Linked DNA regions of Methanosarcina thermophila TM-1. Each later gene encodes a partner of the first gene's protein in a complex. Links are inferred from orthologs where the notes say so. Each region holds a gene or a part of one and is shown on either strand. Other genes may lie near its edges. The genes, in order: dph2 and MSTHT_RS05335.

Region 1 (5,905 bases):
AAGGGATGAGTCATCAAGTTTCATCTTATTTCATACCTCAATATTAATTACAGGTTAATTATGGTCTTTAAACTGCAGATGCAGGATGCGATCCTTAAACTAAAAAGAATCGTATTCTATCCGTTCAATATTTCCGGAAAGATTGCCAAACCTGGGATTTCTGTCAGATTTTTTATTCATTCTGGATATGCATAGAAATCATAAAAAGTATTCCAAGGATTCTTCAGGTCCGAAGATAGCAAAGGCTCACTAAATACTATTGGAAGCCCCCCTATAAGTAAGGCTCCGGACTGACCGGAGAAAGAGAGCAGAACGTCTTTAGAAAGACATCATGCAGTCGTTTTTAGGAGATTTCAGGCGTTTGCTGCCTTGCTAAAGACTTCGGTAAACTCGTCACACTGAGCAATTATTTTCAAAGCAGCGTCCTTTAAGACCTCAATGGGGTTTGTACCATCGGTTCTGATGTAAAGGATAGGGTCACTAATGCTCACGTATTTCATATCGTAAAAGGCAACCTCAACCCTTTTGTCCCTTATAAGGGAGTCCCTAAGCAAATTGAGGAGAGTATGTGTCTCGCCTTTGAGCTCGACTTCAAGCTCATTGTCTGTTTTGGAAAGAATGTTCAGTTCCATTGATGATCACCTGTAAATGGTGAGTAGTGTGATTTATTGTGCAGAAACCCATACCTGCAAGGAGAAAGAAATTACCTGATCCCTTTCCCGTACTCGGTTGAGATTTTGCGGGTTTCAGTCATATTGCAAACCGGGCATTTAAGCTTTTTCCCTTCAAGCACAAGTTCCCCTCTGCAATTTGAGCAATAAGCTTTTACAACTCCGAGAGAATCTTCAGCTGTTGTCAAGCGCATCTTTTCAGCATCGATGACCCTTGCACGGATTATATCAGAGGGTCTGAATTCATCTGAAAGTCTCTTAACATAGGAGTCACGTACATTTGAGACGTGAATGTCTCCAGTCCGCACATTGACGATTTCCCGATCTTCTTTGCCTTCAATTCCTGCAATTTCTACCATTGCTCCGGACTCACGCACGTCAATTATCTTTCCATAAATAACATCCCCCACTTTAAGGATATTCGGAGTAACTGTACTGGGCCTGACCGAAACTATTCTCGCTCTTCTGTCAATAACAATATTTCCGGTAGCTGAGGAATAAATATCACCGACAGATACCGTTGTTCCTTCGCCAGGTTTAAACTCTTCTATGGTTCCGATCAGCTCTCCAGGGAGAACAAAACCTCCTTTTTCAAGCTCCTCTTCAGGGGTCGCGGGCTCACAGGGGGCTCTAGACTCAGGTGCTTCCGTCCTTTCCCTGGAAGCCTTTTTCGGGAAGGGGAACCTTCTCTTTTTACTATGGTCTCCCCTGAAGTGGTCTTTAGACTGTTCCCTGGGTTGACCTTTAAACTGCTCCTTGGGCTGGTTCCTCGGCTGACCTTTGAACTGGTCTTTGGAATGCTCTTTGGGTTGTTCCCTGAGCTGACTTTTAAGCTGATCTCTGGACTGGCCTTTTGGTTGGTCCCTGCTTTCTGGAGTGACTTGAGGAGATGCTTTTTCAGTAACTGACTTTCCTACGCTCGGGCCAGTCAATTTCTTTCTCGTAGTTTTACTTTTTCGGATTCTAATCATAATCCCTCATTTGAATTATCGTTAATAGTCAATATAATTAGTAATTGCAGTAATTGTCATTGACATACAATACTGGCAGCCGTCCAATCGAATATCGGCAACATTCAATCGACAGATAATCAACTATCAGGAGAGGGGACAGATTGCCACGCTCGTATATCTGCCATTTTTTGTCCCTATTGATGTACTTATCTAGTTCGATATGAACAGGCATATCCGTTATAAGCAGCTTTATCGGTCTCTTTTTGAGGTAAAGCCTTGATGCTGCACTATAAAATCCGATGCCTTAAACGGTACTGCGCATTGATTATCCGGAGACCTTAATCCTGTAGATCTCGACCTCAATAACCTTTCTTTCTTTTTTATGGAAATCAAAGGTTCGTTTTATGGGGAATTTTGCAACGTAGGAATGTGTAATGACCGCAGGCTTAATGAACTTTTGGATAAAAGCAAGGCTTCCACGGTTGTGAATTGAGTATATCACTTCACTTGTTCTTAATGCTGACGAAAGAAAAGGTCTGTCCCTGCCTTTAACTCTTGCCCCGAAAGGAGGGTTCATGACCGTGGTTTTTACATGTTCTGTAATATCGTTAATGTCCGATAATACAAACTCCACTTCAACTCCCAGTTTTTCAGCATTTTTCTTTGCTATCTCAAGAGCTTTCGGGTCCGCATCATACCCAATAACCCTCTTTGCTCCCAGAAGTTTAGCCCCGATTGCAAGGATTCCGGTACCGCAGCCCAGATCCTGCACCGAGTCATCAAGATCTCCCTGCATATAAGCAAAGTGAAGAATCTCCGCAGCCAGAGGAGGAGGAGTCTGGTACTGCTCCAGTTCAAGTTCAGGATCGGAAAAGTTTTCCAGTTCTTCGAGCAGCATCTCAAGCTTTCGTTGTTTCATTCCATCGACTTTAATTTTCTATTTACGTTTTAATACCGTATTTTAATTCTTTATTTATATATTTTAGCACTTAAATTATTCCACAGGATCAGAGGTAAGATTACACAGGTTCCTCGGTTATTTCATCGAGCACAAGGTTTTCCCATTCCCGTTCTCCGAGTACGATTTCAAATTCCTGGGGCGTAAGCATTGGAGAGGGAAAACGTCCTGCCTCATCGATTGCGAGCCTGGGGCAGGCGGTGTTTACGAAAGCATCCACCTTGAACTGGAGAAGCTGATCCGGAGTTACAAGATCAATCAGGATAAGGTGTGCTTCTTTTCCATGATTTTTCGCGAGCGCTTTCAAAGAGTGAGCCAGTTCCATCCGTTCCTGCCCATTTTTGCTTGAGACGATTATCCCGAAAACCTCCGCATCCAGAGACTTTGCAATTACCGCACTCCGCTGGCGAAGGATTCTTGAGGGATCAACCTCACGAACTTCCCCGGTGAAAGGATCGGCTGCAAGAACCCTCTTCTTTGTGGAGAGGGCTACACCCAGAGGATGGAAGTCACCACTTCCTATATAGAGGTATTCATCACAAACCTCGTTCCTTGCCGCCGAAAAATTGCAGCCCAGTACCTGACCCGGATACGCAAGCCTGGAGTCACCACGCCCAATTACACAGGTTTTCCCATTCGCCTTAAGGACAGCACAGGCTTCAGGGAGCTTATGGATATGCTGGATAGTACTAATCAGCCCTATACCCTGCCCCTTAAGCTCAGGGACAGCTTTCTCAACAACAGGTCGAATATCAACTGCCGAGCGCGTTTCTATGAAATAGACCTTTTCGGAAAGTTTTGTATCCTCAAGCTCGGCATGTCCAAAATGGAAGAGGACGTCAACCTGCCCGAGCAAAGTTTTATCCAGGTCACACGCCCCAAAACAGGGGTTTCCTGAAATAATAATCTCGGCACCAGTAGCCTCTTCAACCTTTTTTGCGAGCTCAGGGCCTTTTCTTTTGAGCCCTTCAGGAAACTGGAAACCTACGGTTTTTGCTTCCAATTTTTTTATTACACTGATAATGTATTCAGTCCTTAAGTCAAACGCGTCACTTGTCTCCAAAGACATTCTTGATCTCCACGCCTTTCTCGCCCACATCGATCGTTACCAGGATTTTAGGCTCAACCCCGTGTTCCTTTATCTGTAAATAACCTGTCCCGCGTCCGATAACGGAGATAACATCCACAACCTCTACACCCATGTTTTTCAGGGCTTTTATAAGGGCTACCAAGGTTCCACCAGTACTGATTACATCATCCACAATAATTACCCGGTCACCTTTCTTGAGCCCGTTTATGTAAAGGACTCCTTTCGAATATCCTGTGCTCTGAGAAAGTTCTACCTCTCCTTCAAGGTAATAGGGTCGCTTCCGGATAATGGTTAGAGGAACTCCGGTTTTGAGGGAAAGGGCGATTGCCACAGGAATACCCATAGCCTCTATAGTGACAACAGTATCAACTTCTTCCATATCGGTAATCGTAAGGATAAAATCCGCGATTTCCTCAACCAGGCGGGGATCTATGGAAGGCACGCCATCAGAAATCGGATGGATAAAGTAATTATACTCCCCCCGCTTGATTACAGGAGAATTAATTAGTGAGCTTTTCAGTCTTTCAAGCATAGTTTTAACTCTTTTTTTGGCTGTTGCGATATTCCTGCTAAAGAATTGTATTGTATTAATAAAGTATTATTTCTACTAATAAAGAATTCTGTATCCTTACCCTTAATCTATACGCATACACCCCTCGCCAAGAGCGAAGACCTGAATATTTCATGGGATAGTAAACTGACATCAGAAAAGGTTAAAAATACTATATTTTAGTTTTCCAATCTCTGTATGCCCACAAATCACATGAGCTTATATAAGTAATTATGTAGTATTGACAGATTTAAGAATTTAAGTTAAGGCAGTCCGGAAGGTCAAAGCGAGAATTAAACGGTTTGAGAGGGCTCAGGTATGAAAAAGCCAGTAATTAAAAAGAAAGAGAAAAACTGGCTCTGTAGAAATCCTTAATTTAATCCATAATAATTGTATTACTTTTTTGTTTATATTATAGACTATTAGTTTAACTTTTACTTCTTTTACTTGATTTCTAACCTTTCTTGCTCTTAATGTTTCTCCAAATTTTCTTTTTACAACAGATATTATTGTCTCTACTATATTCCTTCTATTGTATTTGATCTTATCAAAGTCTTTGTTTAATTGTTTTCTATATTTTCCGTTTATTCTCTTTCTTTTTCTTTCTCTCAAAGGTACTATTGAATCTGCTTTTATCTCTTCTCTTATTAGAGTATGAATTTCTTCGGAATCATATCCTTTATCCATCACATAACATTGAGACTTTCTTGACTTGTTTGATTGTCTTATCAGAGTCTTTGCATGCTTGACATCATGATCTGTTTTTTGGCTAATTTTCCATCCTAATATTACTTTTTTAATAGTGTCTACTGATATTGAAGTTTTAAGGAAGCTCCTTCGGAGCTTCCCTGTTCTCTTAGAATAATAATGACTTGCATAAGAACTCGTAAATCCTGTTGCATCAATTGCCGTAATGAGAACTTTTTCTCCATGTGAGTAAAATAGTTTTAGAGTTTTTGACAAAATTAGGTTAAACAATGAAGAGGGAATTCTGGACACAAACTTTTGAAGAGTAGTGTAATGAGGAACCTTATCAAGGTCAAGTTTTTCCTTTATACTGTTCATGAGGTCAACAAGTTCTACAAAGTCACGGTAGTCTGTACTTATATACTCCTTCAATAAAACAAGAACAAGAAGCTGATGTTGAGTATAAACACGTTTGGAATATTTGCAGGAGTAAAGGTTCAGTCTGGAAGACTGAACCGTTTTAAGACTGAGATCAATAAATTTAATATACTTATTTGATGACAATAGCAATTGCTCCTTTGTTTTTTGTGTGGACAAAAAAATTAAGGAGCATTTTTACAATTTTATTTTTATAATTTTTGGGTAAAAACAGAATTTAGAGGATTTCTACAGAGCCGAAAAACTAAAAAATAAAAAGGAAGCGAAAAAGGAAAATTTAATGATTACTGGAAACCTCTGGCATAGTAGATAATTCTTTCTACAAAGGCTTAAACATGTTTTATTCCCATCGCTTATTCTATAAACCTCATTTTTTCAGGGATTGACATTCTCTTCTGAATTTTTTCAGGGATTGACATTCTCTTCTGAATCAAGCAGTCCGAGAACCACATAAGGATTATTTCCTGCCTGCTTCATTTCATTCAGGGTAGCTTCATCAATGTCTGTTACGGAAATTACCGAGACAAGCTCCTCAGTATCCCAGTTTTCTTTATCCAT
Region 2 (5,935 bases), 460 kb from region 1 along the record:
AAACATTATTGTCGGTCAGCCTATCCGTATGGGTACCGGGGACGTACACCTGATAAGCCGAAGAAAAAGCGAAGTTGAAGCTGAGTAAGGTGAAGTTTCGGTTTTTGACCTGAAACTCAACCTATAATTATTTAAACGTGTAGCCTGATAGAAGACCAGTCCAGATCAGGCATACATTAACCTTTATAAGACTCAAAGAATCCTGCTACAAAAACTTGAGTCCGCGAGGCTCTTAACCAGAAAATAAATATAAGGCATCAGGTATTTAGAGTACCATATATTCACCGAGATTGGAAAATCTTTATTAAGAAAGAGGTCGAGTAGACGAGCTCATTTGAGACAGAGTTGATGAAAATGAAGATCAATGTTGATAAATCTCTTATCAAGGCTGTGAAAACAGGAAAAGTAATTATTGGAGCCAACCGAACCATAGAAGCAGCTGCAGAAGGCAAAGCAAAAATGGTAGTTTTGGCATCAAACTGCCCGGAAGACATTAAACAGAAAGTTCAGGCAACAAATGTCCCTGTTCTGGAGTATGAAGGCACAAGTGTAGAACTCGGCCCCGTATGTGGCAAGCCTTTTACGATTGCAGCCATGGCAATTCTCGATGTAGGAGAATCTGATATCCTGGCAGCTACAGTTTGATAGAAGGAGTTGGCAACGTTTTGGGTGAAATAAGACTTACTGCAGAAAGCATCCAGTACATTGCGTTATTTGAAAATATGACACGAGCCAAAATTCTCGACTGTATCCCTGAAGAGGAAAGGCTCGTTTATGTCGTAAAACAGGGTGATATGGGGCTTGCTATAGGCAAAAATGGAGAAAATATAAACCGTGTTAAAAAAGCCCTGGATAAACCCATAGAACTTGTGGAATATTCAGATGACCCTGTAGCCTTCTTGAAGAACGCTTTCGGACCAGTGTCCGTGAGTTCGGTAAACATTATAAACAAAAATGGCAAGCGTTTAGCTTATGTAGAGGTACCCAATAAAGAGAAGGGTCTTGCTATAGGCCGCAACGGGAAGAACATCGAAAAAGTAAAGATGCTTGCCCGTCGCCATCATAACATAGAAGATGTAATCTTGCAGTAATCGATCATAATTTACGTTGATCCATTAATCCGGCGTTGAAAGACTGTTTGGCATCAAGTATGCCTCTAGAAAACTGAGATCAATTTTTAACTTGGAGAAATTAATAATGGCTAAAGGAAAATATGCAGCTAATATCCTCAAACAGACCAGGAAGAATGCCCGCTGGAAAGATACAAACTACAGCAGGCGTATGCTTGGGCTGAACGTGAAAGCCGATCCATTAGGTGGTGCACCACAGGGTCGGGGTATTGTATTAGAGAAAGTGGGAGTTGAAGCCAAGCAGCCAAACTCAGCTATCCGCAAATGCGTAAGAATCCAGCTCATCAAAAATGGGCGTCAGGTAACTGCTTTCTGTCCAGGGGACGGCGCAGTGAATTTCATCGATGAACACGATGAAGTGACCGTAGAAAGGATTGGAGGCCGCATGGGTGGTGCTATGGGTGATATTCCAGGTGTACGCTTCAAAGTGATTGCCGTAAATAACGTGTCCCTGAAAGAGCTGGTCATCGGTAGAATGGAAAAACCCAGGAGATGATAATCCTTGTACAAAATATTCGGTAAATGGGACCCGACTGAAGTTGAAGTCAGAGACCTCGGAATTAAGCGTTATGTCAATCTTACTCCTGTCATTGTTCCACACAGCAGCGGAAAGCATGCAAGGCAGCAGTTTAACAAATCCGAGATTTCCATTGTGGAACGTCTGGCAAACAACCTGATGAGGAAGGAAGCAAACACTGGAAAGAAGCAGAGGACTCTTCGCATAATTGAAGAGGCTTTTGATATCGTGAACAGGAAGACTCAGCAGAACCCTATCCAGGTACTTGTGGACGCCATTGCCAACGCAGGCCCAAGGGAAGAAGTAGTGAGGCTGAAGTATGGCGGAATCTCCGTGCCAAAAGCAGTAGACACTGCACCCCAGAGGCGTGTGGATACAGCTCTGCGCTATATCAGTATGGGAGCTAATAACGCGGCCTTTAAATCCAAGCGTTCGATCGCAGAATGTCTGGCAACGGAATTGATAGGCGCTGCAAATTATGACACGAAAACCTTCTCTATCAACAGAAAAGATGCAAAGGAAAGAGTTGCAAAGGCAGCACGCTAATCGTTTATGTGGGTTGCCCGATTTAAAAGTGATTATATAACAAATTACGTGGGTTGCCCGATTTAAAAATTGATTATATGACAAATTACATTTGATTAGAAAGGTATTAGCATGGGACGAAGAAAGAAGATGGTCGAGCGCGTAATAACGCTCATGAATGAGCCGACAAAAATTAGAAATATCGGTATCGTTGCGCATATTGACCATGGAAAAACTACATTATCGGACAACCTGTTAGCCGGCGCCGGCATGATTTCAAAGGAACTTGCTGGCAGACAGTTGTTCATGGACTCCGATGAAGAAGAACAGGCAAGAGGTATCACAATTGACGCCTCTAACGTTTCAATGGTTCACACTTTTGACAATGAAGATTACCTGATCAACCTGATCGACACCCCAGGGCACGTTGACTTCGGTGGGGACGTTACCCGTGCCATGAGAGCTGTGGATGGGGCAGTCGTGGTCGTGGATGCAGTCGAAGGTACAATGCCCCAGACTGAGACCGTACTGAGACAGGCTCTCAGGGAACACGTCAAACCCGTACTTTTCGTTAATAAAGTAGACAGGCTGATCAATGAGCTGCAGGTCGATGCTCAGGAAATGCAGGTCCGTCTTGGAAAGGTCATTGATCACGTGAACAATCTCATTAAAAACATGAACCCTGAAAAGTACAAGGCAGGCTGGAAAGTTGACGCTGCAGTCGGAACTGTTGCTTTCGGGTCCGCACTTTACAACTGGGCAATCAGTGTGCCTATGATGAAGAAAACAGGGATCTCCTTTAAGGAAGTATTCGACTACTGTAAAGCTGGAGACATGAAGTCCCTGGCTGAGAAGTGCCCGCTGCACGAAGCTGTGCTTGATATGGTCATTCACTTCCTGCCAAACCCGATTGAAGCCCAGAAGGAAAGGGTACCTATTATATGGCATGGGGATACGAAATCTGAGATCGGACAGTCTATGATCAACGCAAATGCAGACGGAGAGCTCGCATTCATGGTGACTGACATTTCCGTTGATCCTCATGCAGGTGAGGTTGCAACTGGAAGGTTATTCAGTGGCTCTCTTACTCGTGGCATGGAAGTCTACACCTCAGGCAGTATAAAGAAGAGCAGGGTCCAGCAGGTGGGTATCTTCATGGGTCCCGAAAGGCTTGAAGTGGACAAGATTCCTGCAGGAAACATTGCTGCAGTTACCGGTCTTAAAGAAGCAATCGTGGGTTCCACCGTAACAACCCTTGAAGGTATGACACCTTTCGAGAGCATAAGGCACGTAAGCGAGCCCGTGGTGACTGTAGCTGTAGAAGCCAAGCACACCAAGGACCTGCCCAAACTGATTGAGGTTCTCAGACAGGTTGCAAAGGAAGACCCGACCCTTCAGATCACTCTTGACGAGGAAACCGGGGAGCACCTTATGGCAGGTATGGGAGAACTTCACCTTGAGGTTATTGCCCACAGGATCGAAAGGGACAAAAACGTGGAAATCACCACGAGCAAGCCAATTGTCGTTTACAGGGAAACCGTTAAGAAGAAGATCGAACCTGTAGAAGGAAAATCTCCGAACAGGCACAACAGGTTCTATATCTATGTTGAGCCTCTTGACCCTGAGATTGTCAATGCTATCAAAGCCGGCGACATTACCATGGAAATGCCCGAACTTGAACGCAGGCAGAAGCTCATTGAACTCGGGATGGACAAAGAAGAGGCAAAAGGCATTGTTGGGATCTTCAATTCCAATATCTTCATTGATATGACCAAAGGTATCCAGTACCTGAATGAGACAATGGAACTCGTGCTTGACGGATTTGAAGAAGTTATGCGTGCAGGCCCGCTCACAAGGGAGCCAGTTGCAAATGTAAAATGCGTGCTCGTAGATGCCAAGCTTCACGAGGATGCAATCCACAGAGGTCCGGCTCAGGTTATTCCTGCTGCAAGGCAGGCAATCCAGGCAGGTATGCTTATGGCTGACGACACCCTGCTCGAGCCTTACCAGAAGGTCTTTGTCCAGGTGCCCCAGCTTTTAATGGGTGGTGCAACAAAAGAACTGCAGGGCCGCCGTGGGGTTATTCTTAATATGACCACGGAAGGAGACCTGGCAATCATTGAGGCCAGAGTGCCTGTAGCTGAGATGTTCGGATTTGCAGGTGAGATCAGGTCTGCAACTGAGGGGCGCGCAATGTGGAGCACAGAGTTTGGAGGCTTTGACTTTGTGCCTTCCAGCCTCCAGAATGAAATTGTTGGCCAGATTAGAGAAAGGAAAGGACTGAAGAAGGAACTGCCCAAACCTTCCGACTTCCTTTCAATGTAAGCGGATTTTCCGCTTTACCTTAATATTTTTAGGTTATACCTGTCTTCCAGCAGGATAGAAAAAGTACCTGACTGATCTCGAAGGGAAGAGAATCCCTATCGATCTGGAAATACGGTCAATCGGAAAGCTTTAAGATAAGGTATGCCTATATTGGGGAAAACGTCCAGGCCACTGAAAAATTCAGAGAGCAGCGGTTCACGAAGAAGTTCGGAAAAAGATGCTGAAAAATTGATCAAGTATTAATATTGATCAAATATTGATGAGACGTAAAAACATAGAAACGTGTGAATCAATATTGGGATCCGCCCTAATCTTAATATAGTAAATATTTGATATACCATTGAAACTCATCCAGAATTACAGGAGAATTTTAATATGGCAGCAGAAAAACCACACTTGAACTTAGCAGTGATTGGTCACATCGACCATGGAAAATCAACATTTGTAGGACGCTTAATGTATGATGCAGGAGCTGTACCTCCACACATCATTGAAAAATACAAGGAAGAAGCAAAGCAGAAGGGTAAAGAATCTTTCGCCTTTGCATGGGTTATGGACTCTCTTAAGGAAGAGCGTGAAAGAGGTATTACAATTGACATCGCTCACAAGAGATTCGACACCGAAAAGTACTACTTCACAGTTGTAGACTGCCCTGGTCACCGTGACTTCGTTAAGAACATGATCACAGGTGCCTCCCAGGCTGATGCAGCTGTCCTTGTCGTTGCAGCTCCCGATGGCGTAATGGCTCAGACCAAGGAACACATTTTCCTTTCCAGAACCCTCGGTATCAACCAGCTTATTGTCGCAATCAACAAAATGGATGCAGCAAATTACGACGAGAAGAGATATAAGGAAGTAGTCGAGCAGGTTTCCGGTATCCTTAAGATGATCGGGTACAAGCCAAACGAAATTCCCTTCATTCCAATCTCCGCATTCTTCGGTGACAACGTTCTTAATCGCAGCGACAAGACCCCCTGGTACAATGGTCCAACCATGATGGAAGCTCTTAACAACCTTAAAGAGCCAGAAAAACCATCCAACCTTCCACTCAGGATCCCTGTCGAAGATGCATACACCATTTCAGGTATCGGAACTGTACCAGTAGGCAGAGTTGAAACCGGTGTCATGAAGAAGGGTGACAAGGTCATCTTCATGCCTGGCGGAGCATCCGGTGAGGTTAAGTCCATTGAGATGCACCACGAAGAAATTCCACAGGCAGTCCCCGGAGACAACATAGGCTGGAACGTCCGTGGTATCGGCAAGAACGATGTCCGCAGAGGAGACGTTTGTGGTCATGTTGACAACCCACCAAAGGTTGCCGATGAGTTTGTAGGACAGATTGTTGTTCTGCAGCACCCCTCCGCAATCACTGCCGGATACACTCCAGTATTCCACGCCCACACCGCCCAGATCGCATGCCAGCTAATTCAACTTAACA

What was found.
Region 2: the proteins of dph2 (region 1) and MSTHT_RS05335 are in contact, whole or in part, in a crystal structure (PDB 6Q2D), measured with the Methanobrevibacter smithii proteins. The link is inferred for Methanosarcina thermophila TM-1 from one-to-one orthologs. Residues at the interface, in WP_011954460.1 of Methanobrevibacter smithii: Met1, Met3, Tyr4, Pro28, Glu29, Gly30, Leu31, Met33, Phe58, His80, Thr124, Gln126, Ser179, Gly180, Asn181, Phe182, His183, Leu185, Tyr201, Asn202, Phe211, Ile215, Arg291, Asp295, Asp296, Gln298, Met299; in WP_011954157.1 of Methanobrevibacter smithii: Pro482, Asn483, Lys484, His485, Tyr553, Asp555, Glu556, Glu559, Leu560, Leu591, His592, Glu593, Asp594, Ala595, Val596, His597, Arg598, Gly599, Pro600.

Annotation. Positions count from the first base shown.
Region 1 is NZ_CP009501.1:1,715,007-1,720,911, forward strand. What follows is about bases 1,648-4,597. They hold dph2 (diphthamide biosynthesis enzyme Dph2), read right to left. Parts: upstream 3,652-4,597; coding sequence 2,644-3,651; downstream 1,648-2,643. Other genes in these bases: MSTHT_RS07390 (METTL5 family protein), read right to left, coding at 1,950-2,543; hpt (hypoxanthine/guanine phosphoribosyltransferase), read right to left, coding at 3,632-4,204; MSTHT_RS07405 (IS5 family transposase), read right to left, coding at 4,535-4,597. Also shown: pscS (O-phospho-L-seryl-tRNA:Cys-tRNA synthase), read right to left, coding at 1-24; MSTHT_RS07380 (DNA-directed RNA polymerase subunit L), read right to left, coding at 354-632; MSTHT_RS07385 (exosome complex RNA-binding protein Csl4), read right to left, coding at 704-1,642; more of MSTHT_RS07405, read right to left, coding at 4,598-5,473; MSTHT_RS07410 (FmdE family protein), read right to left, coding at 5,753-5,905. UniProt on the Methanocaldococcus jannaschii protein: Catalyzes the first step of diphthamide biosynthesis, i.e. the transfer of the 3-amino-3-carboxypropyl group from S-adenosyl-L-methionine (SAM) to the C2 position of the imidazole ring of the target histidine residue in translation elongation factor 2 (EF-2).
Region 2 is NZ_CP009501.1:1,252,889-1,258,823, forward strand. What follows is about bases 1,921-4,900. They hold MSTHT_RS05335 (elongation factor EF-2), read left to right. Parts: upstream 1,921-2,304; coding sequence 2,305-4,497; downstream 4,498-4,900. Other genes in these bases: MSTHT_RS05330 (30S ribosomal protein S7), read left to right, coding at 1,921-2,193; tuf (translation elongation factor EF-1 subunit alpha), read left to right, coding at 4,873-4,900. Also shown: rpoA2 (DNA-directed RNA polymerase subunit A''), read left to right, coding at 1-88; MSTHT_RS05315 (50S ribosomal protein L30e), read left to right, coding at 355-645; MSTHT_RS05320 (NusA-like transcription termination signal-binding factor), read left to right, coding at 666-1,091; MSTHT_RS05325 (30S ribosomal protein S12), read left to right, coding at 1,198-1,626; more of MSTHT_RS05330, read left to right, coding at 1,633-1,920; more of tuf, read left to right, coding at 4,901-5,935. UniProt on the Methanocaldococcus jannaschii protein: Catalyzes the GTP-dependent ribosomal translocation step during translation elongation.